One region of the Acidovorax sp. K2F genome, then DNA from elsewhere that is predicted to be linked to it. Evidence: predicted binding sites of a transcription regulator. Region 1 holds the regulator's gene; the other holds the start of a gene.

Region 1 (14,488 bases):
GCGCAGGGCCTGGGGCCGTGCCCGAGCGACCGCACCATGCGCACGCCAGGACAACAAAAGGGCTATTTTCACCGGATTGGGCCAGCAAGCCGTGGCGGGGAGCATCGTCCACACCAGCCAGGTGATCTGGCACAAGGCTTTGCGAGGCAGGCCGCCCCGCCGATGGACCTCTGCGAGAACGCCGCGCGACACTCCGGGCGAAGGGTCGCCGCTCTAGGGAACAGCCCCCATTATCTATATATAAGACAGCGCCGCCCACCCACAAGGCGAAGCACCAATAAGAAAGCCCGACGAGCAGTGCCTGAAGGGCCTGCCCGCCGGGCTTGACGGCTGACACAACGGTCTTTGCCATCGGTCGCGATGCGGAGAGAAAGGTCCGCATGGCGAGGAGGCAAGGTATTGCCTCCAGGGGTTGCCATGGAAGCGGCATCTGCTGCACCTTGGCACTGAATGCCCTCGGAGGGAGACTTCGCTTCGTCTGGCGATGCCTGAAATCTACAGGCGCCTCCACCTTATCAAACTCACTCGGCCAACTCAAATCGGATTCTCAATGGCGGAGAAAAGCCCGATTGAATTTGACATGGTGATGTCAGCCACCACCGGCCCACCCACAGCGCTGAACAGCCCCTCACCCCCACAAAAACTGTGATTTTTCACATGTTTTTCATAATTTTTATGTCTTAAAAATAGTTTTGTTAGTATTGACTATGCATTTAGTGAGCTTCTAGAATCCGCCAGCCCCAAAAACAGGGCTAGTACAAACCCCAATCGCTGCCGAACCCGGCTAAGTCAATCCAGGGCGCCAAGCACTCCACAGACGTGCAGCCCGGACTTGATGGCGTACCAATCCAGGCGATCTGCCAGCAAAGCACAGTCCACTGCGACTGCTCCGCTCCACTGGCCCGCCTCAGAAAGGAAGAGCTATGACAGCGTCAGGAAAAATAGTCTCCGGCGTGCGAACCTTCGCGGCCGACGTGACCGAAGGTTTTCTTGAAATCACCCACAACAGCTTCGCCCTTATCGGCTTGGCCGTTGCCTTTGTCGTCATTGCCCTCACTGCACGGCCCGATCTGCGCCAGGCTGGTGAAGAGCAATTGATGAACTGGCTGCAAGCCCGTCAGGTTGAAATGCTGGGCATGCCCATCGAACCGGAAGCCAGCGAGCGCGCTACGGCGGTGAACCCCAAGGATCTGCCCAAAGAGCAGGCAGCCGTGGCCTTCTGGCTCAGCAAAAAGTACCGCGTGGCGCCTGAGCCCCTGAGCGCTCTGGTGGCCGAGGCCTACGAGATTGGCACCCGCGCAAAGATCGATCCCACCCTGATCCTGGCCATCATGGCCATTGAGTCGAGCTTCAACCCATTTGCCGAAAGCGCCGTGGGCGCACAGGGGCTCATGCAGGTGATGACCCGCGTGCACACTGACAAGTACCAGAACTTCGGCGGTCACTTTGCAGCCTTTGACCCGGTGAGCAACCTGCGGGTCGGTGTGAAGGTGCTGCAGGAATGCATCGCTCGCGCTGGCTCGCTCGAAGGCGGCCTGCGCTTTTATGTGGGTGCAGGCAACATGGCCGACGACGGAGGCTATGCCGCCAAGGTGATGGCGGAACATTTACGCCTGCGCCAGGTGGCCGGCGGTCGCGCAGTGCCTTTCAATCCTCCGCCCTCCTTGTCTACCCAGGCTCCTGTGCAGAGCATCCCCGCAGCGGTACCCCGCACCACAGCCCCTGCAGCAGTCAGCGACAAGGTGGCTTTGCTGACACCTGGCCTGTAACCCTGCAGGCTCCCGGCACCCAGGCAACAACCCTGGCGCCCAGCGGTTCGGACGGTGCGGCACTGGCGCCGTGTCGGCTACACTAACGGGGTACGCGACTGGCGATAGGCGCAACATCCTGCCACTGGATGTTGCCGCTGACGTGGAAACCAGCAAGAACCTACTTCTTGTGAACCACTGGGAAGCGTGCCGCAGGGGCCCTGCCCCATGCGTTCAGCCGTTCGCCTGGGCAGCCCTTGTTTCAAGGGACACAAGTTCATAGGACTGCCAATCATGTACGACCGCAAAATTCTTGTCGAACAAACCGACCCCGAGCTGTTTGCTGCCATCCAGGCGGAGAACGCGCGCCAAGAGCACCACATCGAGCTGATCGCCAGCGAGAACTACGCCTCCCCCGCCGTGATGTGGGCCCAGGGCACCCAGCTGACCAACAAATACGCAGAAGGCTACCCAGGCAAGCGCTACTACGGTGGCTGCGAGCATGTGGACGTGGCCGAGCAACTGGCCATCGACCGGGTCAAGCAGCTGTTCGGCGCAGAAGCCGCCAACGTGCAGCCCCACTGCGGCGCATCGGCCAACGAGGCCGTGTTCCTGGCCTTCTTGAAGCCCGGCGACACCATCATGGGCATGAGCCTGGCCGAAGGCGGCCACCTTACACATGGCATGCCGCTGAACATGTCGGGCAAGTGGTTCAACGTGGTGTCCTATGGCCTGGATGCCAACGAAGCCATCGACTACGAAGCGATGGAGAAAAAGGCGCACGAGACCAAGCCCAAGCTGATCATCGCCGGTGCCTCGGCCTACAGCCTGCACATTGACTTCGCACGTTTTGCCAAGGTGGCCAAGGACGTGGGCGCGATCTTCATGGTGGATATGGCCCACTACGCCGGCCTGATTGCCGCCGGTGTGTACCCCAACCCCGTGCCCCACGCCGACGTGGTCACATCCACTACGCACAAGAGCCTGCGCGGCCCCCGTGGCGGCATCATCCTGATGAAGGCACAGCACGAGAAGGCCATCAATAGCGCCATCTTCCCCGGCCTGCAAGGCGGCCCGCTGATGCACGTGATTGCTGCCAAGGCCGTAGCCTTCAAGGAAGCGCTGCAGCCCGAGTTCAAGGCCTACCAGGAGCAAGTGGCCAAGAACGCCAAGGTCGTGGCTGAGACGCTGACCGCACGCGGCCTGCGCATCGTGTCCGGCGGCACGCAAAGCCACGTGATGCTGGTGGACCTGCGCGCCAAGGGCATTACCGGCAAGGAAGCCGAGGCCGTGCTGGGCGCCGCCCACATGACCATCAACAAGAACGCGATCCCCAACGACCCTGAAAAGCCGATGGTGACCAGCGGCGTGCGCATTGGCACCCCCGCCATGACCACGCGTGGCTTCAAGGAAGAAGAAGCCCGCATCACGGCCAACCTGATTGCCGATGTGCTGGACAACCCCCGCGACGAAGCCAACATCGCCGCCGTGCGTGCCAAGGTCAACGCCCTGACCGCTCGTTTCCCGGTCTACCGTTAAGCAACAAGCCGGTCCTCAGCGCCCATGAAGTGCCCCTTCTGCAGCCACCTCGAAACGCAAGTTGTTGAAACGCGGGTGTCTGAGGATGGGGTCTTCATCCGCCGCCGCCGCCAGTGCGGCGCGTGCGACAAGCGCTTTACCACCTACGAGCGGCCGGAAGTGAACTTCCCGGCCATCGTCAAAAAAGACGGCCGGCGCATTGAATACGACCGCAGCAAGCTGCTGGGCTCTTTCAACCTGGCGTTGCGCAAGCGACCGGTCAGCACAGACCAGATCGACAGCGCCATCGAGCGCATCGAAGAAAAGCTGCTCAACCTGGGCCAGCGCGAAGTGATCTCCAGCCGCATTGGTGAGTTGGTGATGCGCGAGCTCAAGAAGCTCGACAAGGTGGCTTACATCCGCTTTGCCAGCGTGTACCGCAGCTTTGAAGACATCGACGACTTTCGCGCCATGGTGGATGAGGTGCGCAAGTAGCCACGCCCCCCAGGGTGGCCGTCACGCGGATGACCGCCCCTTTGCAGCCCCCGCACCTGCTACCTCGTCTGGCCAATGCAGAGCGCGGCACCGTTGGCATACATTGCGCACTCCCAGGTTCTGCCATGGCCCCTGCGCATGTCGCGCAAGCTACTCTGCAATTGCTACTAATTTGATAGCTATCGCAGCATGATGGACTAGCGCTTCAAGCAGTTTTTACATCAAAACCGCCATCCAACACTTCGGCAAGCACTGCGCAGGTGCCTGACAATGCGCGCGGTGAAAACCCGCCATTTCCTGCAGCTGGTGCTGCTGTCTGCCCTGTGGGGCGCTTCCTTTTTGTTCATCCGCATCGCCAGCCCGGTACTGGGTCCGAATGTGATGGCCGCGCTGCGCATTGGGCTGGCCACTCTCACGCTGATCGGCATCATGCGCTGGGCGGGTGAGCCCTGGCCCTGGCGCCACTGGCGGGAACTGCTGGGGCTGGGTGCGCTGACGGTGGCAGCGCCTTTTCTGCTGTACGCCTGGGCGGCACTGCACCTGCCTGCGGGCTACAGCTCTCTGCTGAACACCATGGCCGTGCCGTTTGGCGTGATCGCCGCCGCCTGGATGAAGGAAGACACGCTGAGCACGCGCAAATGGGCGGGCTGCCTCTGCGGCTTTGCAGGGGTCGCGCTGATCGTGCAGCTGGGGCCTGTGGCGCCCACCTCGGCGGTACTGCTTGCGGCAGGCGCGTGCGTGACCGCTGCGGCGTGCTACGGCCTGTCTCTCACCTGGATGAAGCGGGCGACCACCCGCATGTCACCGCTGTCGATCGCGGCCGGTATCCACGCCGCTGCCCTGGTTCTGCTGCTGCCCGGGGCGGCCTGGACATTGCCCACCGCACGTTTCACTCCCGAGGCGCTGGCCGCCGTAGCCGTGATGGGCATCGTGACCTCGGGGCTCGCCTACTGGCTCAACCTGCGGGTCCTCAAACATGTCTCGCCCGTGGCCGCCATGAGTTCCGCCTTCATGATCCCGCTGTTCGGCGTGGCCTGGGGCCATATCTTTCTGGGCGAGGCACTGGGGCCGGGCATGCTCTGGGGCGGCGCGCTGGTGCTGGTGGCGACCGGGCTGGTCACCGGCTTCAACCCGCTGCAATGGCTGGGCGCGCTGCGCCGCACAGACGACTAAGCGGCGGACTCCCCCACCCAGCGTGCACCCAACGCCTTTGGTGTTCCTCAGCGCGCGGCAGGCGCAACGCGGGTGATGCGGTGGGTAGCGGGTGGTGCCACCGGGCTCTGCAGCCGGAAGTACGCCTCCAGCGCATCCAGGTCCAGCTCACCCACGCGCCGGTCCTGGCCTTGCGTCAGCACCGTGAAGTTGTCACCACCGCTGTCCAGAAAGCTGCTCATCACCACACGCACGGACTGCATGTCTGTCACCGGCGCACCATTCAGCACCATGTGGCTGATGCGCGCCCCGGCGGGCTGGCTCAGGTCGTAGCGGTAACTGAACCCGCCGGACACCGACAACACCCGGGGCCGCTGCACCGTGTTGCCCCCGCTGGCGAACTGCTGCTCCAGCACCGCGCGGATCTGCGCACCCGTGAAGGTCTTGATCACCAGCTGGTTGCCAAAAGGCTGCACCGCATACAGCTGGCCGTAACGCACCAGCCCTTGCTCATCCGGCACCAGGTCAGCGCGCAGGCCGCCCGGGTTCATGAAGGACAGCTGCGCACCACCATCCGCAGGCGCTCGTGTAGCCAGCAGCTGGGCGTCCGCCACCAGATTGCCCAGCACGCTCTCCAGCGCCGCGTTGGGCTGGCGGCGCATGGCCCCTTGGGCCTGCCCCACTGGACGCTGGGCCAGCGGAATGGCGGCAGCGCGGTAGGTGTCGATGATCTTTTGCACGCCGGGATCCGCAGGGAACGTCGGCACGGCCGTGGTCAGCGGCACCGGCCCCTGGGCGCCCGTGAAGGCCTCGCCCTGCACCACCACATTGCGCGCCGTCTTGCTCACCACACGGCGGGTCTGCGTATCCACGCGCAGCTGGATGTCGGTGAGCAGCGTGCCGTACTGGCCTGCGCTGGTCAGCAAAAACGGCTTGGCCGGGTTCACGCGGCTGTAGTCGCACACATAGGCCTGGTGCGTGTGGCCCGAGACCACCACATCCACGGCCGGGTCCAGGCGCTCCAGGATGGGCACGATGTCGCCCGACAGACCTGCGCAGCTGGTCTCCTGCACGCCCGCCGTGGTGCCCCCGCCTTCATGGATGGCCACCACAATCACATCGGCGCCTTGGGCCTTGAGCTGAGGGATCAGCGCGTTGGCCGTGGCCGCCTCGTCCTCAAAACGCAGCCCAGCGACCCCGGACGGGCTGACCATGGTCGGTGTGGCCTGCAGCGTGAGGCCGATAAACCCCATGGTGACGGTGACACCGCCTTCGGTAAACCGCTTGAGCCCTGTGGCGGGCAGCAGGGTGCGCCCGTCTTCACGCACCGTGTTGGCCGCCAGCAGGCCAAATTGGGCGCCCTCAAAAGGTTTGCTGATGCGGCAAGGCTCGCGCGAGGTGAATTTCTCGCAGCCACCGTTCTGCAGCCGCAGCAGCTCGCGCCAGCCCCGGTCGAACTCGTGGTTGCCGACCGCGTTGAAGTCGATCTGCATGCGGTTGACGGCCTCAATGGTGGGCTCGTCCAGGAACAGCGACGACACCAGCGGCGAGGCGCCCACCATGTCACCCGCAGAGACCACCGCATGGTGCGGCGACTGGGCCTTGAGGGCTGCCATGGCGCTGGCGAAATACGCCATGCCCCCCGCAGGCGCCAGCACCGGTCCCGTGGGCCCCTGCACTCGATGCGCCATGTGGGGCGGCTCCAGGTTGCCGTGCAGGTCGTTGAAGCCAATGAGGGTGATGTCGATGTGGGCCGGCGCGCTACCCGCCGCAGGGGCGGTGGACGCAATGCCGCTGCAGCCAGCCAGCCACAGCGGCACCGCCAAGGCGGCCAGCGCCCTGCGGTGAAAGGCCCGGAACAAGCGGTTGCTCATACGGAGGCACCGCCCCAGGGACGGTGGGAGTTGGTGTTACAGAAACGAGGCCTGGATCGGCGGCACAGGCGGCACCACATCGCCGCACTGGGCACGGTGACGCAGCGCGTGCTCCATCACCACCAGCGCCAGCAGCGCCTCGGCAATCGGCGCGGCGCGAATGCCCACGCAGGGGTCGTGGCGGCCCTTGGTGATCACCTCGGTGCTCTTGCCGTGGATGTCGATGGACTCGCGCGGGCTGATGATGGAGCTGGTGGGCTTGATCGCAATGCTCACCTCCAGGTCTTGCCCCGTGCTGATGCCGCCCAGCACGCCACCGGCGTTGTTGGTGCGAAAGCCCTGCGGCGTCATCGAATCGCCATGCATGGTGCCCCGGTGGGCCACGCTGGCAAAGCCCGCGCCAATCTCCACGCCCTTCACCGCGTTCAAGCCCATCATGGCGTGGGCGATGTCGGCGTCGAGCTTGTCATACAGCGGCTCGCCCAGGCCCACCGGCACGCCCGTGGCCTGCACACGGATGCGGGCGCCGCACGAGTCACCGGCCTTGCGCAGGGCGTCCATGTAGTCCTCGTACTGCTGCACGTCGGCCACGGGGGCAAAGAAGGGGTTGGCGCGTACGTGATCCCAGCTCTCGAAAGGGATGGGCAGCTCGCCCAGCTGCGTCATGCAGGCGCGGAACTGGGCGCCATACTGCTGTGCCAGCCACTTCTTGGCCACTGCACCGGCGGCCACCGTGGGCGCCGTCAGGCGGGCCGACGAGCGGCCGCCACCGCGCGGGTCGCGGATGCCGTACTTGTGCCAGTAGGTGTAGTCGGCATGGCCGGGGCGAAAGCTCTCGGCGATGTTGCTGTAGTCCTTGCTGCGCTGGTCGGTGTTGCGGATCAGCAGGGCGATGGGGGTGCCGGTGGTCTTGCCCTCGTACACGCCAGAGAGGATCTCCACCGCGTCGGGCTCGTTGCGCTGCGTGACGTGGCGGCTGGTTCCAGGGCGGCGCCGGTCCAGGTCGGCCTGGATGTCAGCCTCGGTGAGCGGCATGCCGGGCGGGCAGCCGTCGATCACGCAGCCAATGGCCGGGCCGTGGGATTCACCAAAGTTGGTGACTGCGAATAGGGTACCGATGGTGTTGCCGCTCATGGGGCGGGATTATCCCAGAGCCCCGGGTGCCCGACGCAAGGCCGCACCGGTTTGCTGCGGTGTACTCCCCAACAGCTCCTACGTCACCGCACTCACGAGGCACCACACGCCCGATACGTGGCGCGTTTGCACAGGCATGACATATCCTGCTTGGCAGGGTTCTGGACGCTTGTTAGCATGTAAACATCGATTTTTGGGATCTCCATGCCCGCCCTCGCGCCGCCCTCTCCGGGTCCGACATCACCTTCCCGCACCCTTCTGACTGCCGCCCTGGCAGATGCTCCCCTTCGCCGCGCACTGGACGCCAGCGACAACGCTGTCGTGATGACCAACAGCTCCAAGTGTGTGGTCTATATCAACGAAGGGTTCACGCGATTATTTGGCTACCAGCCCGCCGAAGTGCTGGGCCGGCACCTGAGCGAGGTCTTGCTGGGCCCCCACTCTGATCCGGACCTGCTCGAAAGCATCCGGGGCAATGTGCTGGCCAAAGGCAGTTTTCGTACGGACACACTGCTTTACAGCAAGGCGGGGCAACCCCGCTGGGTGTCCCTGGTGATCAATGCGTCCGACGAAAGCTCCGGCGGACCGGGGGGCAGCATTTCGATCCTGACCGACATCACGCTCACCAAGATGCACGAGGTCCTGCAGACGCACGTGCTGGAGGGCATGGTCAACGAGTTGCCCCTTCCCGAGCTGATGGCACTGGTCTGCCGCGAGGTCGAACGCATCGCGCCCGAGGTCACCGCCTCCATCCTGGCGGTAGATGCACAAGGCCGGTTGCACCCGCTGGCAGCGCCCAGCCTGCCAGCCACCATCAGCCGCGCGCTGGACGGACTGGCGATTGGCCCCAAGGTAGGGTCGTGTGGCACCGCCGCCTTCCGCAACGCGCCCGTGGTGGTCACCGACATGGCCACAGACCCCCTCTGGGCTGACTACCAGGAATTGTTTGCCCCGAGCGGCATGCGCGCCTGCTGGTCCAGCCCCATTCGCGACCACCGGGGTCAGCCGATTGGCACCTTTGCGTTTTACTTCCGCGAACCGCGCGCACCCGACGCGCTGCATCAGCGCCTTGTCGATGTATGCCTGCACCTGTGTGCGCTGGCCATCGAACGCAACAGCACGCACGAGCGTATCCACCAGCTCGCGTTTTTTGATGTGCTGACGGGGCTGCCCAACCGGGCCCTGTTTCGCAGCAGTGGAGAGCGGGCGCTGGCCGACCTGCAGCGGGGGCGCCATACCGGCGCGCTGCTGTTTCTGGACCTGGACCGATTCAAACAGATCAACGACACCCAGGGGCACGCCGCAGGCGATGCGCTGCTGAGCGAGGTGGCCCAGCGCCTCACACAAGGCCTGCGCGCGCGCGACCTGATCGCGCGCCTGTCGGGCGACGAATTCGTGCTGCTGCTCTCCGAATGCACCACCGAACAGGCCGTGCAAAGCGCCCAGCGCGTGCTGCACGACATTGCCCAGCCGCTGGACATCTTCGGGCAGACCCATGTGCCCCACGCCAGCATCGGCATTGCGATGTTTCCGAACGATGGAGACACCATCGACACCCTGCTGCGCCATGCCGACCAGGCCATGCACCAGGCCAAAAGCGACCATCGCCACAGCCTGCAGCTTTTCAGCGCCGAGATGAACCGCCGTGCCCAGGAGCGCGCCTCGCTGGAGCGCGCGCTGCAGCAGGCGCTGTCCGAGCGCAGCCTCACGCTGCACTACCAGCCGCAGGTTCTCAGCAGTTCCCCCGGCACCTTGCACGGTGTGGAGGCTCTGGCGCGCTGGAACCACCCGCAGTGGGGCATGGTGCCGCCGTCGCAGTTCATCCCCGTGGCCGAGGACGCCGGGCTGATCCATGAGCTGACCCTGTGGCTGCTGGACGAAGCCTGCCGCCAGCTGGCGGCCTGGCGCGCTGCAGGCCACGACGTGCCCTGCGTGGCCATCAACCTGTCGGGCCGCAGCTTCCACCGGCCGGAGTTTGCGCAGGAGATCAGCGATGCGCTGCAGCGCCATGGCCTGCGCGCCAGCGATGTGCTGCTGGAGATCACGGAGAGTGTGATGATGGATGCGCGGCCCGTCACGCTGCAGAACATCGAGGCCCTGCACCACCAGGGTTTCAAGCTGTCCCTGGATGACTTCGGCACCGGCTATTCCAGCCTGAGCTACCTGCACCGCCTGCCCATCAGCGAGCTCAAGCTCGACATGGCTTTTGTGCAAGACCTCACCACCAGCGCCACGGCGCGCGCCCTCACGGTGTCGGTGCTGAGCATTGCGCACAGCCTGGGCATGGTGGTGGTGGCTGAGGGGGTGGAGACCACCGGCCAGCAGCAGTGGCTGCAGGCCCACGGCTGCCCGGTCATGCAGGGCTACCTGTTCGGCAAGCCGCTACCACCCGATGAGATCGAGGCCTGGCTCTGCGCCCAGGCGCCTCGCCCCTATCGCTGACCTGGCTAGAGGCTCATCTGTGCCGTCACGCCGGGGCGCAGGCCTCGCGCCCTGCCCACAACCTCAAGTACGAGGTTCTTCTTCCGGCCAGTCGCGGATGTAGGCCTTGAGCATCTTGTTCTCGAAGTTCTGGCTGTCCACCACGGCCTTGGCCACGTCATAGAAGCTGATCACGCCCATCAGCATGCGGCGGTCCATCACGGGCATATAGCGTGCGTGGCGGTCCAGCATCATGCGGCGCACTTCGTCCATGTCGGTTTCGAGAGTGCAGGTCAGTGGCGCATCGTCCATGGCCGTGCGCACCAGCATCGTGCCCACGCTGCCGCCGTTCTTGACCAGCGCCTGGATCACTTCGCGGAAGGTGAGCATGCCCACCAGGTCGCCATGCTCCATCACCACCAGCGAGCCAATGTCGCGCTCTGCCATCAGGCTCACGGCACCCGCCAGCGGCTCGTCCGGCGATGCGGTGTAGAGGGTGTTGCCTTTGACGCGAAGGATGTCGCTGACTTTCATGGTGCGGAGTCTCCGGGGGATCGGGAAGAATCGGAAAGAGTATGTGTGGGCCCGCACACACCAGCACAACCGCTGGGGTTGCCCAGGTGCTGCAGGCTGTTTGTCAGCAAATATAGCCCACAATGCCCGCCTGCATTGACAACATGGGAGACACACAGATGCCCGGTTACTCCGACCCCGGCTTTGACACGCTGGCGCTGCACGCAGGCGCCAGCCCCGACCCCGCCACCGGCGCGCGCGCCGTGCCCATCCACCTGACCACCTCGTTCGTCTTCGAGTCGAGCGAACACGCCGCGTCCCTCTTCAATCTGGAGCGCGGCGGCCATGTGTACAGCCGCATCAGCAACCCCACCAATGCGGTACTGGAGCAGCGCGTGGCCGCCTTGGAAGGCGGCGTGGGCGCCATTGCCACCGCCAGCGGCCAGGCGGCATTGCACCTGGCGATTGCCACGCTGATGGGCGCGGGCAGCCACATCGTGGCCAGCACGGCGCTGTATGGCGGATCGCAGAACCTGCTGCACTACACGCTCTCGCGCTTCGGCATCGAGACCACCTTCGTCAAACCCGGCGACATCGACGGCTGGCGCGCCGCTGTGCGCCCCAACACCAAGCTGTTTTTTGGCGAAACCGTGGGCAACCCCGGCCTGGATGTGCTGGACATCCCTACCGTATCCTCTATCGCCCATGAAGCGGGCGTGCCGCTGCTGGTGGACTCCACCCTCACCTCGCCCTGGCTCATCAAGCCCTTCGAGCATGGCGCCGACCTGGTCTACCACTCTGCCACCAAGTTCCTCTCGGGCCACGGCACGGTGGTGGGGGGCATCGTGGTGGACGGAGGGAGCTTTGACTGGGACGGTCCCAAATCGGCCGGCAAATTTGCCGAACTCACGCAGCCGTACGATGGCTTTCACAACATGGTGTTCACCGAAGAGAGCACCGTGGGCGCCTTTCTGCTGCGCGCGCGGCGCGAGGGCCTGCGCGACTTTGGCGCCTGCATGAGCCCGCACACCGCCTGGCTCATCCTGCAAGGCATCGAGACCCTGCCGCTGCGCATGGCACAGCACATGCGCAACACCGAGAAGGTGGTGGAGTTTCTGGCGGCGCAGCCGTTTGTGTCGCGCGTGGGCCACCCGTTGCTGGAGTCTCACCCCAGCCACGCCTTGGCGCAAAAGCTGCTGCCACGCGGTGCGGGCTCGGTGTTCAGCTTTGACCTCAAGGGCAACCGCGAGCAGGGCAAGAAATTCATCGAAACCCTCAAGGTCTTCAGCCACCTGGCCAACGTGGGCGACTGCCGCAGCCTGGTGATCCACCCGGCCAGCACCACGCATTTCCGCATGAGCGACGAAGCGCTGGCGGGCGCAGGCATCAGCCAGGGCACGATCCGCCTGTCCATCGGTCTCGAAGATGCCGACGACCTCATTGACGACCTGAAACGCGCGCTCAAAGCCGCAGAAAAGGCGGGGGCCTGACCATGCACATCCAAGTCAACGGCGCCGCCATCTACTGCTACACCGGCGGCAAGGCATTTGATGCCGCCAAGCCCACGGTGGTGTTCATCCACGGTGTCCTCAACGACCACAGCGTGTGGGCCCTGCAAAGCCGCTACATGGCCAACCACGGCTGGAACGTTCTGGCCATCGACCTGCCCGGCCACTGCCGCAGTGGCGGCGATGCCCCCGCCACGGTGGAGCAAGGCGCAGACTTCATCGGCGCGCTGCTCGATGCCGCGGGCGTGCAGCGCGCGGCGCTGGTTGGCCACAGCTGGGGTTCCCTCATCGCCATGGAAGCCGCTGCGCGCCTGAAGGACCGCATCAGCCACCTGGTGCTGGTGGGCACCGCCTTCCCGATGAAGGTGTCGCCCGCACTCATAGAAGCCTCGCAGACCGACCCGGAGAAGGCGATGCGCATGGTCAATGTGTTTTCCCGCAGCACCCTGTCTGCGCCCCCGTCGGCCCTGGGCCCGGGCACCTGGGTGTTTGGTGCGGGCATGGCGCTGGGGCGCAAGGTGCTGCGCAGCAATACGGCAGTCAACGTGTTCCACCGGGGATTTGTGGCCTGTGACAGCTATGCCGGTGGCGAAGCGGCCATGGCGCAACTGACCTGCCCCGTGCTGTTTGCGCTGGGCAGCCAGGACCAGATGACGGCGCCCAAGGCCGCACAGGGACTCGTCAAGGCCGCCCAGGCGGCGGGCAAGCAGGTGCAGATCGCCCATCTGCCCGTGGGGCACAACCAGATGACCGAGGCGCCTGAAGAGACACTGGCCGCCATCCGGGACTTCCTGGCCCGGTGACTCCCAAACCCCGGCGCGCTGGCAGGCCCGCCGGGGCTTTCAGAACCTGTTCAAAGCGGCAGACCCGTTGGCGACACCACACCCGCACTGCCCCGCTGGTGCGCGCCGGGGTCACGGCGTATAACGCGGGCAGAGCCCCAACGCCGCCCGGAGACAACGCCATGACCACCCAGACTGCCACCCCGCAACCAGCGCCCAGCACGGACCCTCGGGCCTTCAAGCGCTTCGCGGACTTCTACCCGTTCTACCTGAGCGAACACAGCAACCGCACGTGCCGCCGCCTGCATTTTGTGGGCTCCACGCTCACGCTGGTCTGCCTGGCCATGCTGGTGGCCACGGGCAAGCCCCAGTACCTCCTGTACGGCCTGCTCTGCGGCTACGGCTTTGCCTGGCTAGGGCACTTCGGCTTTGAAAAGAACAAGCCCGCCAGCTTCAAGCGCCCGCTGTACAGCTTCATGGGCGACTGGGTCATGTACAAGGACATCTGGACGGGTAAAGTGCCCCTGTGAGATGACTTGAAGCCCCAGAGGCTGGAAGCGCTAGTGCAACATGCCTCATTAGCTCTTATTTGTATAGCAATGAGCCGCTATTTGAAGGCAGTCATTCACACCGGTCAACGCGCCTGCAGCACATCCGCCATGTGCAAGCTTTCGAGCTTGGCGTTGACCCACAGCGGCCCCAGGCTGTCCACGCGCTGCAGCAGCAAGCGCTGCACCAGGGGCGCAAGCAAGGTACTTTCCGGGTCGGCCAGCAGCACATAGCGGGACTCGGGCACGTCGGCCGCACTCACCGCAGCATCGGCCACCTGTCCGACCCAGTCCAGCGCGGTCAGGGCTTCCAGCACCGGCTCCAGCTGCAATCCATCGACCCGCAGCAACTGGGCCAGCTGGCTGGGGCGCAGGCCCTTGATGGGCTGCTGGCGCGCACGGTGCAGCGCCTGCAGCACCTCCACCGCCAGCTGGAACGTCCAGCCCGCCACCGTGCCGCGCCGCGCCACCCCCGCCAGCAGGCTGGGCAAGTACGCGGTAACCACCGCCCCCAGCAGCACGATGACCCAGGCTACATAGATCCAGACCAGCAAGATGGGCAGCGTGGCAAACGCGCCGTACACCACGGAATAGGTGGGCACCTTGCCCAGGTACACCGCCAGCACCTTCTTGGCCAGCTCGATGCACACCGCGACAAAAAAGCCGCCCGTCCAGGCGTGCCGCCATTTCACCGGCGTGTTGGGCACATAGTGGTACAGCGACGCCATGCCGCCCGCCAGCACCACAAACTGGATCGAATCGAACAGCAGCTGCACACCATCGGGCAGGCGCTTG
Region 2 (14,488 bases), on a different contig from region 1:
TTGCGCCCGCGCTGTCGATGACTGCATGGCTGGTGCTCACGGTGTATGCCGTGGAGCGGCAGTTGTTTCCGCAAATGCAGTCGCGCTGGGTGCTGGCAGGCCTGGGCGCGGCAGCCATTGTGCTGGCCATGCTGTTCCCGGGGCAGCCCCTGCACGTGTCTGCATCGGCCTGGCTCCCCTTGCACCTGGCGTTGGGCATTGCGTGTTATGGGCTGTTTGCAGCCGCCGTCGTGCACGCCTGGCTCATGACACGCGCCGAACGCCACATCCGACAGGCCGAAGACCCGCACAGCGGCATCCCGCTGCTCACCCTGGAGCGGCTGACCTTCCGGTTCGTGACGGCAGGGTTTGTGCTGCTCACCGCCACCTTGCTGGCCGGGTGGCTGTTTGGCGAGACGCTGTATGGCCGGGCCTGGCGGTGGGACCACAAGGCCGTGTTCTCGATGCTCTCGTGGCTGACCTTTGCCACGCTGCTGCTGGGCCGTGCCCGCTTTGGCTGGCGGGGCCGCAATGCGGTGCGTGTGTTGTATGCAGGCTCGGCCCTGCTGCTGCTGGCCTATGTGGGTTCGCGTTTTGTATTGGAAGTTGTTCTGGGCCGCAGCGCATGAAGTACCTGGTCTTGTTGGTCGTCATCGCGGTGGCGGTGGGTATCTGGCGCAGCCGCCGCGCCCCTGATGCGGCGGCGCCCAAAGCGCCCCCTACACCGCCAGCCCTGCCGCAGGACATGCTGGCCTGCGCGCACTGCGGCGTGCACATCCCGCAGGCCGAGGCACTGATGCTGGGCAATCAGGCCTATTGCAGCGCCGAGCACCGGCGCCTGGGCCCGGCCTGAGCGGCGCCTTCCCGTTGTGACCATGCAAGCAGCGCCCGCAGGCCCACTGCCGCCTTCCGCAGAAGCCCCCTTCGCACGGCTGTGGCTCGGTTTTCTGACGGGCCGCGTGATGGTAGCCCTGGCACTTTTGGTGCTGCAGGGGGCCGGGCAGCTGATCAATCAAGCGGCGGCGCCTTCTGTGCTCGCGGTCTGCGTGGCCTACCTCGTAGCCACCGTGGTACTGCGGGTGCTGTCGCGCAAAGCCCCCCCGTCGCCCAGCGCCGGCCCGCAATGGCTGCCTTCCATTGGCGTGGACCTGGCGGCGATCACTGCGCTGCAGTTGCTGCATGCGGGCACCATGAACTACACGCCCCTGTTCGGCCTGCCCATCCTGATCGCAGCGGTCATGGGCACGCTGACCCTGGCCCTGGGCACCACGGCCGCCGTCACGCTGCTGCTGCTGGGCTGGGCCTGGTGGGTGGGACAGTACAGCACGGGAGACGAAGGGCAGCGCTACCTGCAAAGCGCACTGACCGGCACGGGCTACTTCATCGTGAGCTATCTGGTGCACCAGCTGGCCACCCGCCTGGCGCGCGAACAGGAAGTGGCACAACAAAGCCAGATCGCAGCGCGCGTGCAAACGCAGGTCAGTGCACTGGTCATCCAGAACCTGACCGACGGGGTGCTGGTGGTAGACGAGACCGACGTGGTGCGCATTGCCAACCCCGCAGGGCTGCAGCTGCTGGGCGGCATGGGGCTGACCGAGTTGCCGTTTGCCCTCACATCCACGGCTCCGTGGCACCCCTTGGTGATCCTGGCGCGGCGCACCTTCCGGCACGAACAACCCCAGACAGCCGACGTCGATCTCCTACACGAAGGCCAGAGCCCCACCGGTCTGCATGTGCGCACCTGGCTCACATCCACTCGCAACGCGGCCTTGCAAACGCGCTCCGAGCGGCTGTGCGTGATGTTCCTGCACGACCTGCGGGAAATGGAAGCGCGGCTGCGCACCGAAAAACTCGCGGCCATGGGCCGCATGTCCGCCGCAGTGGCCCATGAGATCCGCAACCCGCTGGCGGCCATCGTGCAGGCCAATGCCCTGCTGGAAGAAGACCTGCACGACCCCGCACAAAAACGGCTGGCGCACATGGTGCAGCAAAACGCCGACCGCCTGGCCCGCATCGCCGAAGAGGTGCTGGACATTGCCCGCGTACAGCACCAGATCAGCCATGCCCCTGCCTCGACCGTGGCGCTGGACGAGACAGTCGCCCAGATCTGGAACGACTGGCAGGCCCAGGACCCCGCCCGGCGGCGCGCCCTGGTGTCGCTGGACACGGGCGCCACCCAGGTGGAGTTTGACGCCGAGCACCTGCGTCGGGTGCTCGTCAACCTGCTGGACAACGCCCTGCGCTACATGGGCCCGGAGCCCGACTCGTTGTCAGTGACCACGCGCAACACGCCCGCTGGCCAGGTCAGCCTGCAGGTGTGGAGCGACGGTGCCCCGATGGACAAATCCGTGGAGCGGCATTTGTTCGAGCCCTTCTTCTCGTCGGAGAGCCGCTCCAGCGGCTTGGGTCTCTATATTTGCCGGGAGCTGTGCCAGCGCCATGGCGCCTCCATCAGCTACCAGCGCCTGAACCGCCACACCGCACGCGGTGACATCGGAGGCAACGCCTTTACTGTGGGCTTCCGCCGCACAACCCGCCCCGCCGACAATGCCACCTTGTTTGACACCATAGTGGTCTGACTGCCGCCTCCATGAACGCCCCTGCCGCCTCCATCCTTGTCGTTGACGACGAACCCGATCTGCGCACCCTGTACGAGCTCACCCTGCTGCGCGAGGGGTACCGGGTCGAGACCGCGTCGAGCGTCCAGGAGGCGCGTGATCAACTCAAGGCCCACCGCTTTGACGCCGTGATTACCGATATGCGGCTGCCCGACGGGTTTGGCATGGAGCTGCTGCAGGATCTGCGCGACCAGCAACGGCGCGAACGCTGCGTGGTCATGACCGCCTACGGCTCGGCAGAGAACGCGGTCGAGGCGCTGCGCGCAGGGGCCTTCGACTACCTCACCAAGCCCGTGGACCTCAAGCAGTTCCGCTCGGTGGTGGCCTCAGCCATCCAGGGCACGGGTGGGGTTCCACCGCCGCGTGCGTCACGCAGCAACGGCTCCAGCCGGTCTACCAATGCAGCGGCGGCGACCGGCGAATTCGGCAATGCCAACGCCGCCCTGGACCGCCTCGTGGGCGAGTCCGACGCCATCCGCAACGTCAAGCAGCGCGTGGCCAAGGTATCGCGTGGCATGGCGCCGGTACTGATCCATGGCGAGTCGGGCACGGGCAAGGAGCTGGTGGCCCAAGCCCTGCATGCCAGCAGCCAGCGTGCTGACGGGCCCCTGGTCGCCGTGAACTGCGGGGCCATCCCCGAGAACCTGCTGGAAGCTGAATTTTTTGGTGCTCGCAAGGGCTCCTACACCGGCGCGTCGCAAGACCGTGACGGCTACTTCCAGGCCGCACGCGGGGGCACATTGTTCCTCGACGAAATCGGCGACCTGCCGCTGGCCATGCAGTCCAAGCTGCTGCGCGCCATCCAGGAGCGCAGCGTGCGGCCACTCGGCTCCACCCAGGAAGAGACGGTGGATGTGCGCATTGTGAGCGCCACCCACCGCGATCTGGCGGCCGATGTGCAGGCCGGCCGGTTCCGCCAGGACCTGTACTACCGGCTCAATGTGATCGAGATCGTCATCCCGCCGCTGCGCGAGCGCCGCGAGGACCTGCCCGCACTGTGCGCAGCGCTGCTCACCCGCATTGCCCACGAGTCGGGCATGCCGGTGCCCCAACTCACCGACCGGGCACTGAACGCCATTGCCGCCCACCCACTGACCGGAAATGTCCGCGAGCTGGAAAATCTGCTGCACCGCGCAGTGGCATTGAGCGACGGGGACGAGTTGCAGGTGGATGCGCCAAGCGGCGCGTCAGATGTGCAGATGGCACGCCCGGCACCGCCCACGCTTGTGCCAGCGCCAGAGGGATCGGCGGTGTCCGCCGCCTTCTCTGCAGGGCCCCACGCTTCGACGTCTGCAGACACAGGCCAGGGCCCTCAGCCCCTGGCCAACGGCTGCACGGTGCCACTGCCCAGCGACCTGCAGGCCTGGTTGGACCAGCAGGAGCGGGAGATCCTGATCCGCGCGCTGAAAGAAGCCGGGTTCAACCGTACCGCCACAGCCGCACGCCTGGGCATCAGCCTGCGCCAGATTCGCTACCGCATCGCCCGTCTGAACATCGCCGTGCCCAATGACCAGGACCCGCATGACGAACTGGGCTGAAGGTGCACCAGCGGCAGACATGGCGCCCTGGGAGGGCGGCTGGTACAGGACCGCTCAGCGGCTCGCATCTCCGAACCACGGGCCGCGCCCGGTACAGACCTCGCAAATCGATCTGATCGTAGTGCATTCCATCAGCCTGCCGCCGGGCGAATACGGCGGCGGAGCCGTGCAACAGCTGTTCACCAACACCCTGGACTGGGATGCGCACCCCTACTACCAGGGCATCCGCGGATTGCAGGTGTCCGCGCATTTTTTCATCGAGCGCACCGGGGTGCTGTGGCAGTTTGTGGATTGTGACCTGCGCGCCTGGCATGCCGGGCAATCGTTCTACCGGGGGAGGAGCCAGTGCAACGACGATTCCATCGGCATTGAACTGGAAGGCCTGGAGGGCCTGCACTTCGAGTCGGCACAGTACGAAACCCTGGCCAGGGTCTGCCAGGACATTGCGCTGCGCTATCCCATCGAGCACATCGCAGGGCATGAACACATTGCCCCGGGACGTAAGTTGGACCCAGGTCCGGGCTTTGACTGGCCACGACTGCAAGGGGCGTTGGACTGGCCTGCGCAGCGATTCCCGCTGAACACGCGGGCGGACCACTTGCAGCTTCGCTGACGCCGCACTTTCACTGTCGTACGGGCGCATCAAGGCATTTTTTTTCTTTGTGCGCTTGCACATATTTTTGCAGCCAAGCGCTGCGCGGCCTGGCGCAGGAAATCCGCCGCCAAGGTACGTCACTGCACGGTTTTGCATCGCCCACATCGCATTCACAAGGGCTCGCCACAGGCACCGGTTGCGTACGCAACGGGGTTGAGAACATGCTGTTTCGGTTTTGGGGACTCATTCCGGCGGTACACTACCGGTAGTGTCTTGAACCGCCTCGACACACCATATATAGTGTGCACCAGACTGAAGTCCGGTGCAGCACCCACACACTGCGGCGGCACTCCAGGCCGCACGCCCACTCCAGACAGCCCACAGAAGAGGACCCCCATGCAAGCTGCTTTGAACACGCCTTCCCCATCGCCCACCGCCTCTGCGGATGCCGCCACGCACGCTGCAGCGGCCGCAGCTTCCGGGCACCCGCTCACGCATTACCAGATCATTCGCCGCAACGGCGCGGTGGTGCCGTTCGAGCCCCAAAAAATTGCGGTGGCGATGATGAAGGCGTTTCTGGCAGTGCACGGCACGCAGGGCGCTGCCTCTGCCAGCGTGCGTGAGGTAGTGGACACGCTCACCCAGAACGTGGTCCGCGCCCTCATGCGCTCGCGTCCTGGCGGCGGCACCTTCCACATTGAAGATGTGCAGGACCAGGTCGAGCTGGGCCTGATGCGCGGCGAGCACCATGAAGTCGCCCGTGCCTACGTGCTGTACCGCGAGCGCCGCACGCAGGAGCGCGCTCACCACCTGGAACAGCTAGCACCCGCCACCCCGGTGCTGCACGTGATCGACAACGGCCAACGCGTGCAACTGGACATCCTGCGCCTGCACGCCTTGATCGAGTCGGCCTGCGCCAACCTGGGCGCCGACATCCAGGCAGCCCCCATCGTCGCAGAGACCATGCGCAACCTGTATGACGGCGTTCCCATGGACGAGGTCTACAAGGCGTCCATTCTGGCGGCCCGCACCCTGATCGAAAAAGATCCTGACTACACCTACGCCACGGCCCGCCTGCTACTGCACACCATCGTGCGCGAGGTGCTGGGGCGTGACGTAGCCCAGAGCAACATGGGCCAGGCCTACAAGGACTATTTCCCCACCTTCATTCAGAAGGGGGTGGACAACGAGCTGCTGGACGAGCGCCTGCTCAAGCAATACGACCTGAACCGCCTGGGCGCCGCGCTCAAGGCCGAGCGCGACCTGCAGTTCGACTACCTGGGCCTGCAGACGCTGTACGACCGCTACTTCCTGCACGTCAAGAAGACCCGCATCGAGCTGCCCCAAGCCTTCTTCATGCGCGTGGCCATGGGCCTGGCGCTCAACGAAACCGACCGCGAAGCCCGGGCCATCGAGTTCTATGAAGTGCTCTCGTCGTTCGATTTCATGTCGTCCACCCCCACGCTGTTCAACAGCGGCACGCTGCGCTCGCAGCTGTCGAGCTGCTACCTGACCACAGTGCCCGACGACCTCGATGGCATTTACGAGTCGATCAAGGAAAACGCCTTGTTGTCCAAGTTTGCCGGCGGCCTGGGCAACGACTGGACCCGCGTGCGTGCCCTGGGCTCACACATCAAAGGCACCAACGGCGAATCGCAGGGCGTGGTGCCCTTCCTCAAGGTGGTCAACGACACGGCCGTGGCTGTGAACCAGGGCGGCAAGCGCAAGGGCGCCGTCTGCACCTACCTGGAAACCTGGCACCTGGACATCGAAGAGTTCCTGGAACTGCGCAAGAACACCGGCGACGACCGCCGCCGCACGCACGACATGAACACGGCCAACTGGATCCCTGACCTGTTCATGCGCCGCGTGATGGAAAAGGGCACCTGGACGCTGTTCTCCCCTTCTAACGTGCCCGACCTGCACGATCTGTTTGGCGCCGACTTTGAAAAGGCCTATGTGGCCTACGAAGAAAAGGCTGCACGCGGCGAGATCAAGCCCGCCAAGACCATCCAGGCCACGGACCTCTGGCGCAAGATTCTCACCATGCTGTTCGAGACCGGCCATCCCTGGATCACGTTCAAGGATGCCTGCAATGTGCGCTCGCCCCAACAGCACGCCGGTGTGGTGCATTCCTCTAATCTGTGCACCGAGATCACGCTCAACACCAGCGACACCGAAACTGCCGTGTGCAACCTCGGCTCGGTGAACCTGCTGCAGCACATCAAGAACGGCCAGATCGACCACGACAAGCTCAAGAAGACCATCACCGTGGCCATGCGCATGCTGGACAACGTGATCGACATCAACTACTACGCAGTCAACAAGGCCCGCGACTCGAACCTGCGCCACCGCCCCGTGGGTCTGGGCGTGATGGCTTTCCAGGACAGTCTGTATGCGCTGCGCATTCCTTACGCCTCGCAAGAGGCGGTGGAATTCGCCGACAAGTCGATGGAAGCCATCTGCTACTACGCCTATTGGGCGTCCACCGAGCTGGCCAAAGAGCGCGGCAAATACTCGAGCTATAAGGGCTCGCTGTGGGATCGCGGCATCCTGCCTTTCGACACGCTGGACATGCTCTCGCAGGCCCGTGGCGGGTATGTGGAAGTGGACCGCTCATCCACGCTGGACTGGGATGCCCTGCGCAAGAAGATTGCACTGGACGGCATGCGCAACTCCAACTGCGTCGCCATTGCCCCCACGGCCACCATCTCGAACATCATTGGCGTCGATGCCTCGATCGAGCCTTCGTTCGGCAACCTGTCCGTGAAGTCCAACCTGTCGGGCGAGTTCACGGTGATCAACGGCGGCCTGGTGCGTGACCTCAAGCGCCTGGGCCTGTGGGATGACGTGATGATCATGGACCTCAAGCACTTCAAGGGTTCGCTGCACCCCATCGACCGCGTGCCCCAGGACATCAAGGCGCTCTACTCCACAGCCTTCGAAGTCGAACCCCAGTGGCTGGTGGAAGCCGCATCACGCCGCCAGAAGTGGATCGATCAGGCGCAGAGCCTCAACATCTACATGGCCGGCGCGTCGGGCAAGAAGCTCGACGACACCTACAAACTGGCGTGGGTGCGCGGCCTCAAGACCACCTACTACCTGCGCACCCAAAGCGCTACGCACGTCGAAATGAGCACCGTGAACACACGCCAGCTCAATGCGGTGTCATCAGGCAATGACAGCGGCGCATCGGCAGCTTCAGCCACCGCAGCGGCCAAGCAAAACCCGCTGGAAACCGCTGCCGCAACGGCCTCTCAGCAGGCTGCAGCCGTGCCAGCCACGGACGTCAAGTTCTGCGCCATCGACGATCCTGGCTGCGAGGCCTGCCAGTAAGCACATTGCCAGCAACGCCTCGGGCTCGCCCGGGGCGTTGCTCCGGTGCTGTGAAGCAACAAAACCTTGCTGCACAACGCTTCAGTGCTTTCCTTTTCGCAGCACTGCTTTCATAATCCGAACACTGGAAAATCTATGTTGACCTGGGACGAAGAAGTCAAGCCCTCATCGCAAAATCAACTGGACGGCGGTCTGCCTAACAACCGCCAGGTGGGACAACCGCCTCTCGCTTTCCAGACGCCTTCGCTGCAGCCTTTGAGCACCTCGGCCCCAGCAGCAAGCGCCACCACCACACCCGTCGCCGCAGCAGCACACCGCCGTGTGAATGCCGCCGACAAGCGCATCATCAACGGCCAGACCGACGTCAACCAGCTGGTGCCTTTCAAGTACAAGTGGGCGTGGGAGAAATACCTCGCCACCTGCGCCAATCACTGGATGCCCCAAGAGGTGAACATGACGCGTGACATCGCGTTGTGGAAGGACCCCAACGGCCTGACCGAAGACGAGCGCCGCATCATCAAGCGCAACCTGGGCTTCTTCGTCACTGCCGATTCGCTGGCCGCCAACAACATCGTGCTGGGCACGTACCGCCACATCACGGCCCCTGAGTGCCGCCAGTTCCTGCTGCGCCAGGCGTTCGAAGAAGCGATCCACACCCACGCGTATCAGTACATCGTCGAATCGCTGGGTCTGGATGAAAGCGAAATCTTCAACGCCTACAACGAAGTCCAGTCGATCCGCGACAAGGACGAATTCCTGATCCCCTTCATCGAAGCGATCATGGATCCGTCTTTCAAAACCGGCACGCCCGAGACCGACCAGACCCTGCTCAAGTCGCTGATCGTTTTCGCGTGTCTGATGGAAGGCCTGTTCTTTTACGTGGGCTTCACGCAGATCCTGGCATTGGGTCGCCAGAACAAGATGACCGGCGCTGCTGAGCAGTACCAATACATCCTGCGCGATGAGTCGATGCACTGCAATTTCGGCATCGACTTGATCAATCAGCTCAAGCTCGAAAACCCCCACCTGTGGACCGCAGAGTTCAAGGCCGAGATCAAGGCACTGTTCCTCAAGGCCGTGGAGTTGGAATATCGCTACGCCGAAGACACCATGCCCCGTGGCGTGCTGGGCATGAATGCTTCCATGTTCAAGGGCTACCTGCGCTACATCGCCAACCGCCGCGCCACGCAGATCGGGTTGGAGACGCTGTTCCCTAATGAAGAGAACCCGTTCCCGTGGATGAGCGAGATGATCGATCTCAAGAAGGAGCGCAACTTCTTCGAGACCCGGGTTATTGAATACCAGTCCGGTGGTGCGCTGTCCTGGGACTAGCGCCTTTTTTGCAGGCCACACCACCATGGATTTTTACACCACGCCCAGCAACGACAGCGCCGCAGAGCGCTGCCCTGCGGGGCGTTCCCGTGTTCATGGAGATGGAGTTTTCATCCATCTCCATGGATCGCTCTCTGTCCACTGCAGACAGGAAGTGCTCTTTGCAAATTGACCCAAGGAGAACATGATGGCAACTGCGAAAAAACCGGCCGCTAAGAAGGCTGCTCCCGCGAAAAAGGCTGCAACGGCCAAACCCGTAGCCGCCAAGAAGGCTGCACCTGCCAAGAAGGCAGCAGCACCGGCAAAGAAAGCCGCTCCTGCCAAGAAGGCTGTAGCTGCGAAGAAGGCTGCACCCGCCAAGAAGGCAGCAGCACCGGCAAAGAAAGCCGCTCCTGCCAAGAAGGCCGTAGCTGCGAAGAAGGCTGCACCCGCCAAGAAGGCAGCAGCACCGGCAAAGAAAGCCGCTCCCGCCAAGAAGGCCGCAGTAGCCAAGAAGGCCGCAGCACCTGCCAAGGCAGCCCCCGCAAAGAAAGCTGCCCCGGCCAAGAAGGCCCCCAAGGCGCCTGCCCCTGCGGCCGCTGCCCCTGCAGCACAAACCACGCTGAACCCTCAGGCAGCCTGGCCTTTCCCTACGGGCAACAAGCCCTGATCCTGGCGCGCCACGCGCTCAACCCGGTGCAAACGCACCGGGTTTTTTTTCGTCTGTATGCAGGTCTGGGCACTCCCAAGAGCTACCTGGCAAGCAAGCTGCGTTGTACAGCACTGGGCAGCGCAACGCAGACGACACTGGCTCGGAGGATTAACCCAACGGATCGAAATCCAGCGTGTAGTTCTGTGGGCCACGTTGCGCGATCTTGAGAGCGCCAACCCGGTTGCCCAGCTCCGCACAACACACGAGGGACCAGCCCTTTTCCAGACCAAACAGCAGCGCGCCGCGCCAGGCATCGCCGCAACCCGTGGGGTCCACCACCGCTGCAGGCGCCACAGAGGGTACATGGGTTTTTTCACCATCCACCCAGACCTCGCAGCCCTCTGCGCCCAGCGTCACCACCAGTCCCTGCACCTTGCGGGAGATATCGGCCAAAGACCAGCCGGTGCGGTCGCAGAGCATCTTCCCCTCATAGTCATTGACGGTGACCCAGGTGGCCTGGTCGATGAACTGCGCCAACTCCTGCCCATTGAACATGGGCAAGCCCTGACCTGGATCGAACACAAACGGGATACCCGCCGCCACGAACTGGGCAGCATGCTCCAACATCGCGTCACGCCCGTCCGGCGCGATGATCCCCACGCTGACACTGTTGTCTGCACCAATTCGATTGGCATGGGCCTGCATCATGGCGCCAGGATGGAAAGCCGTGATCTGGTTGTTGTCACGGTCCGTCATGATCATCGCCTGCGCGGTGTAGGTGTCCTGCACCTGCCCGACGTATCGGGCGCTGATACCCAGCGACTGCAGTCGCTGCAGATAGTCAGCACCGTCACTGCCCAACATGGCCATGGGCAACGGCTCCCCACCGAGCAGCTTGAGGCTGTAAGCAATGTTGCCAGCACACCCCCCGAAGTCGCGGCGCAACGACGGGACAAGGAAGGACACATTCAGGATATGGAGCTGATCCGGCAGGATCTGCTCCGCAAAACGCCCCTCGAAAGTCATGATGGTGTCGAACGCCAGGGAACCACAAATGAGGGCAGCCATAGATAGTGAAACTCGGTAAGTTGTTGGGTGAAAAATCAGGGATAGAACGCAAGCAGCCGGTAGCCCGCCACGCGCGCACCGCCGGTGGTCACGAGCACCGACACCGAGGTGCCCCACTCACCTTTCGCGGGCAGCTCCGCTGGAGCCGCCATGTCGGTAGGCAGCAGAACCCGCCGCAATACGGCCTGATCCTGCGCATCGGTCAGGGTCAGCTCCACCGCAGGCATGGCCAGTGGAATGGTGGCGGTGCTCTTCATCGTCAGCGCTAGCTGGTAACTGTCACCCCGGGCTTTGTTGAAAGAAGAACTGTCGATGACCACATCGGCGATCTGGCGCACAGGGGCAAGTTCGCAGCGCAAGGGCTCGCACAGTTTCACCAACCAGGGCCGGGTACGCACATCCAGGGCTGCAATGCGGTCACGCTCCTGCACCGCAATCTGCAAAGCCAGCCCCAGCAAGGAGACGATGAACCCCAGCCACAAAACCATCCGCACGACCGGCTTGCGCCAAAACGCCTTGCGGCGCGCAGCCACCACAAAGCTGACCTCGGGGTCTGACGCCTGGTTGTCGGCCTCATCGTCGTCGTCGTCAACAGCGGGTCTGGGGCGCGCCTGCAGGATGGCGGCATGCGAATCGTCCTTCACCAACTCCATCGCCGGAGCCTCTGGCGCAACATCCTTCGACACAAAGTCCACAGAAGGCAACGCGGGCGCAGGCGGGGTGGGCACAGCAACGGGCGACGCAGGCTCAGATTTCTGAGCATCGCCTGAAAGTCCAGCACTGGTATCGGATGACGGAGCGAGAGCAACAGGCGCTACCGGAGGCTGTGCAAGCTCTGCCGAGTGACTCGCGCGCTGCTCTGTGGCATCCACATCCATGGTTGCGTTCAGCGCTACCTCGGAATCGCGAAGTTCGGCAAACGGCAGTTCATAGCCTGCCAGGCTGGGGGACGCAGGAACCGGTGGCACAGCTCCACCAAACAAACTGCCGCGTCCATCAGCGACATCCTGCGCCACGTCGGATGGCATCGTGACGGCGGAATGCTCTTGCCTGGCCACATGAACGGCAGGGGAGAGACCATCTAAGCGGAGCGCCGTGTCCGGTATCACCACCGGCTCTGGAGCATCAGCAGGCGCTGTGACGGATGGCGATGCCTCAGCCTCCACCGCTGTCGCAGTCCGCGATGCACTGTGGGCTCTCCATGCAAACGGCGCGGCGACCTCCTTGCCCAAGACATCCGACGAGACTTCCGTGCGAGCCCCGGCAGTAAGAAAAGCAGGTACCGCAGGGCTGGGAATATCGAGCACCGGGGCAGCAGGTACATCACTGACCATGCCATACGGAAACGCGTCCATGGCGGCGGTTGCAGCAACCTCGGTGGTGGAGGTTGAAGCACTGCGGATGGCGGGAGTGCCTGCCTTGTCCACATCCTGCGGGGCAGGCGGGGGAACGGTGGGCGACTTGCCTCCCCCCCAGGCTCCCAGTGCATCCGGCTTGCGCGCTATGGGCGCAGTGGGTGCGCGCAGGTCCGTGAGCGATACATCGGGCAGCAGCTGAGCCGGTGCCACAGGCAGCAAATGGGCCGAGGCATCGAATACCTCCTTGCATTGGCCGCAGCGCACCCATCCTTCAGAGATGCGCAATTGGTCCGCCACAACCTTGAAGGTGGTGGCGCAGGACGGGCAGCGGGTGATCTGGCTCATCACCGAGCGATTGTAGAGGCCATGCCACGGCTGCCAGAACAGCGCTCGCGCACCTTCAGCGGCGCGCAGTCATCAAGATCCAGCCGTCTTCGGCATCCGCCACTTCCAGCGGCAGCCAGGGCGCGTAGGCCTCCTTGAGCTCATCCGCCTGGCGCTCCAGAATGCCTGCCAAAACCAGATTCCCACCCACAGCCACATAGCTGCACAGCAGTGGGGCCAATACACGCAACGGAGTGGCCAGGATATTGGCCAGCACGGTCTGGTATTCGCCTTGCGCCTTGTCGGGCAGGCCCGCTTTCAGCGTGACCTGATTGGCCTGGGCATTTTGCACCGTGGACTCCACGGCAGCCGGGTCGATATCCACCGCATCAATGTCCGTGGCACCGAACTTGGCAGCACCGATGGCGAGGATGCCGGAGCCACACCCGTAGTCCAGCACGCGCCCCAGCAGGTTGCCCTGCTCAGGTTGCGTTGCGCCATGGCGCGCAATCCAGCGCAGACACATGCGGGTGGTTGGGTGGGTGCCCGTGCCAAACGCCAAGCCGGGGTCCAGCCGGATGCTCCGCACTGCCTGGGCGGGCAACTCATGCCAGGTAGGCACGATCCAGAAATCCGGGGTGATGTCCACCGGCGCAAATTGCGACTGCGTCAGCCGCACCCAGTCCTGCTCGGGCACCGGGGTGACACCCAGCACCTGGCAGCCCACAAAAAAGTCCTGCACCACCAGCAATTGCTGCGCTTCACGGGCCGCCACCTCGGAGGGGAACAAGGCCACCACGCGGCTGCGTTGCCAGCCATCCTTGGGCGGAGGCATGCCAGGCTCGCCAAACAGCGCCTGTTCAGCGTCGGTCTGGGCATCGGCGTCTTCTACCGACACGGACAGCGCGTCCAGCGCGTCCAGCGCATCGCTGACCGCTTCAATCCGGTCCTCGGGGCACATCAGACTCAGCTCAAACATAGGCATCTCTCAGAAAAAGTGAAATGCTGGCACCCGTTGCCAGGAGCCAGCATGTGAATGACCTGCAGCGTGCCAGCTCAGCGTTTGTGCTGCGACAGCCACTCTTCCAGGTAGTGGATGTTGGTGCCGCCCGCCATGAACTTGGCGTCCACCATCAGCTCGCGGTGCAGCGGCACATTGGTGTTGATGCCTTCGATCACCGTCTCGGACAGGGCCGTGCGCATGCGGGCCAGCGCCTGCTCGCGCGTGTCGCCGTGCACGATGATCTTGCCGATCATCGAGTCGTAGTTGGGTGGCACGAAGTAGTTGGTGTAGGCATGCGAGTCCACGCGCACGCCGGGGCCACCTGGTGGATGCCAGGTGGTAATGCGCCCGGGCGAAGGGATGAACTTGTAGGGGTCTTCCGCGTTCACCCGGCACTCGATGGCATGGCCACGGATTTCGATCTGGCGCTGGGTGAAAGGCAGCTTCTCGCCCGCCGCCACCATGATCTGCGTTTTCACGATGTCCACGCCAGTGATCCACTCAGTCACGGGGTGTTCCACCTGCACACGGGTGTTCATCTCGATGAAGTAGAACTCGCCGTTCTCGTACAGGAACTCAAACGTGCCCGCGCCCCGGTAGCCGATCTTCTTGCAGGCAGCGACGCAACGCTCGCCGATCTTCTCGATCAGCTTGCGAGGAATGCCTGGAGCTGGCGCCTCTTCGATCACCTTCTGGTGGCGGCGCT

Evidence for each region. The regulator NrdR, encoded in region 1, represses ribonucleotide reductase genes. The targets are predictions, from matches to a motif close to CACNANATNTNGTG.
Region 2: a site for NrdR is predicted at 5,020-5,033, ahead of N4G42_RS20125 (ribonucleoside-diphosphate reductase subunit alpha). Genes of this name have one in related genera too.

Annotation. Positions count from the first base shown of each region.
Region 1 covers NZ_JAOBSQ010000030.1:31,754-46,241, reverse strand. The annotation lists gene N4G42_RS09395 (lytic transglycosylase domain-containing protein) at 924-1,769, shown strand; ZMP/ZTP riboswitch at 1,854-2,007, shown strand; gene glyA (serine hydroxymethyltransferase) at 2,043-3,287, shown strand; gene nrdR (transcriptional regulator NrdR) at 3,312-3,761, shown strand; gene N4G42_RS09380 (DMT family transporter) at 4,032-4,934, shown strand; gene N4G42_RS09375 (bifunctional metallophosphatase/5'-nucleotidase) at 4,982-6,787, opposite strand; gene aroC (chorismate synthase) at 6,824-7,921, opposite strand; gene N4G42_RS09365 (EAL domain-containing protein) at 8,126-10,363, shown strand; gene N4G42_RS09360 (CBS domain-containing protein) at 10,427-10,876, opposite strand; gene N4G42_RS09355 (O-acetylhomoserine aminocarboxypropyltransferase) at 11,035-12,345, shown strand; gene N4G42_RS09350 (alpha/beta fold hydrolase) at 12,348-13,166, shown strand; gene N4G42_RS09345 (Mpo1-like protein) at 13,328-13,675, shown strand; gene N4G42_RS09340 (YihY family inner membrane protein) at 13,780-14,488, opposite strand, start outside.
Region 2 covers NZ_JAOBSQ010000051.1:274,222-288,709, forward strand. The annotation lists gene N4G42_RS20100 (inner membrane protein YpjD) at 1-608, shown strand, start outside; gene N4G42_RS20105 (PP0621 family protein) at 605-832, shown strand; gene N4G42_RS20110 (sensor histidine kinase) at 855-2,558, shown strand; gene N4G42_RS20115 (sigma-54-dependent transcriptional regulator) at 2,570-4,135, shown strand; gene ampD (1,6-anhydro-N-acetylmuramyl-L-alanine amidase AmpD) at 4,119-4,748, shown strand; gene N4G42_RS20125 (ribonucleoside-diphosphate reductase subunit alpha) at 5,127-8,066, shown strand; gene N4G42_RS20130 (ribonucleotide-diphosphate reductase subunit beta) at 8,202-9,398, shown strand; gene N4G42_RS20135 (histone) at 9,583-10,047, shown strand; gene N4G42_RS20140 (carbohydrate kinase family protein) at 10,198-11,097, opposite strand; gene N4G42_RS20145 (DUF3426 domain-containing protein) at 11,133-12,800, opposite strand; gene prmA (50S ribosomal protein L11 methyltransferase) at 12,856-13,758, opposite strand; gene accC (acetyl-CoA carboxylase biotin carboxylase subunit) at 13,836-14,488, opposite strand, start outside.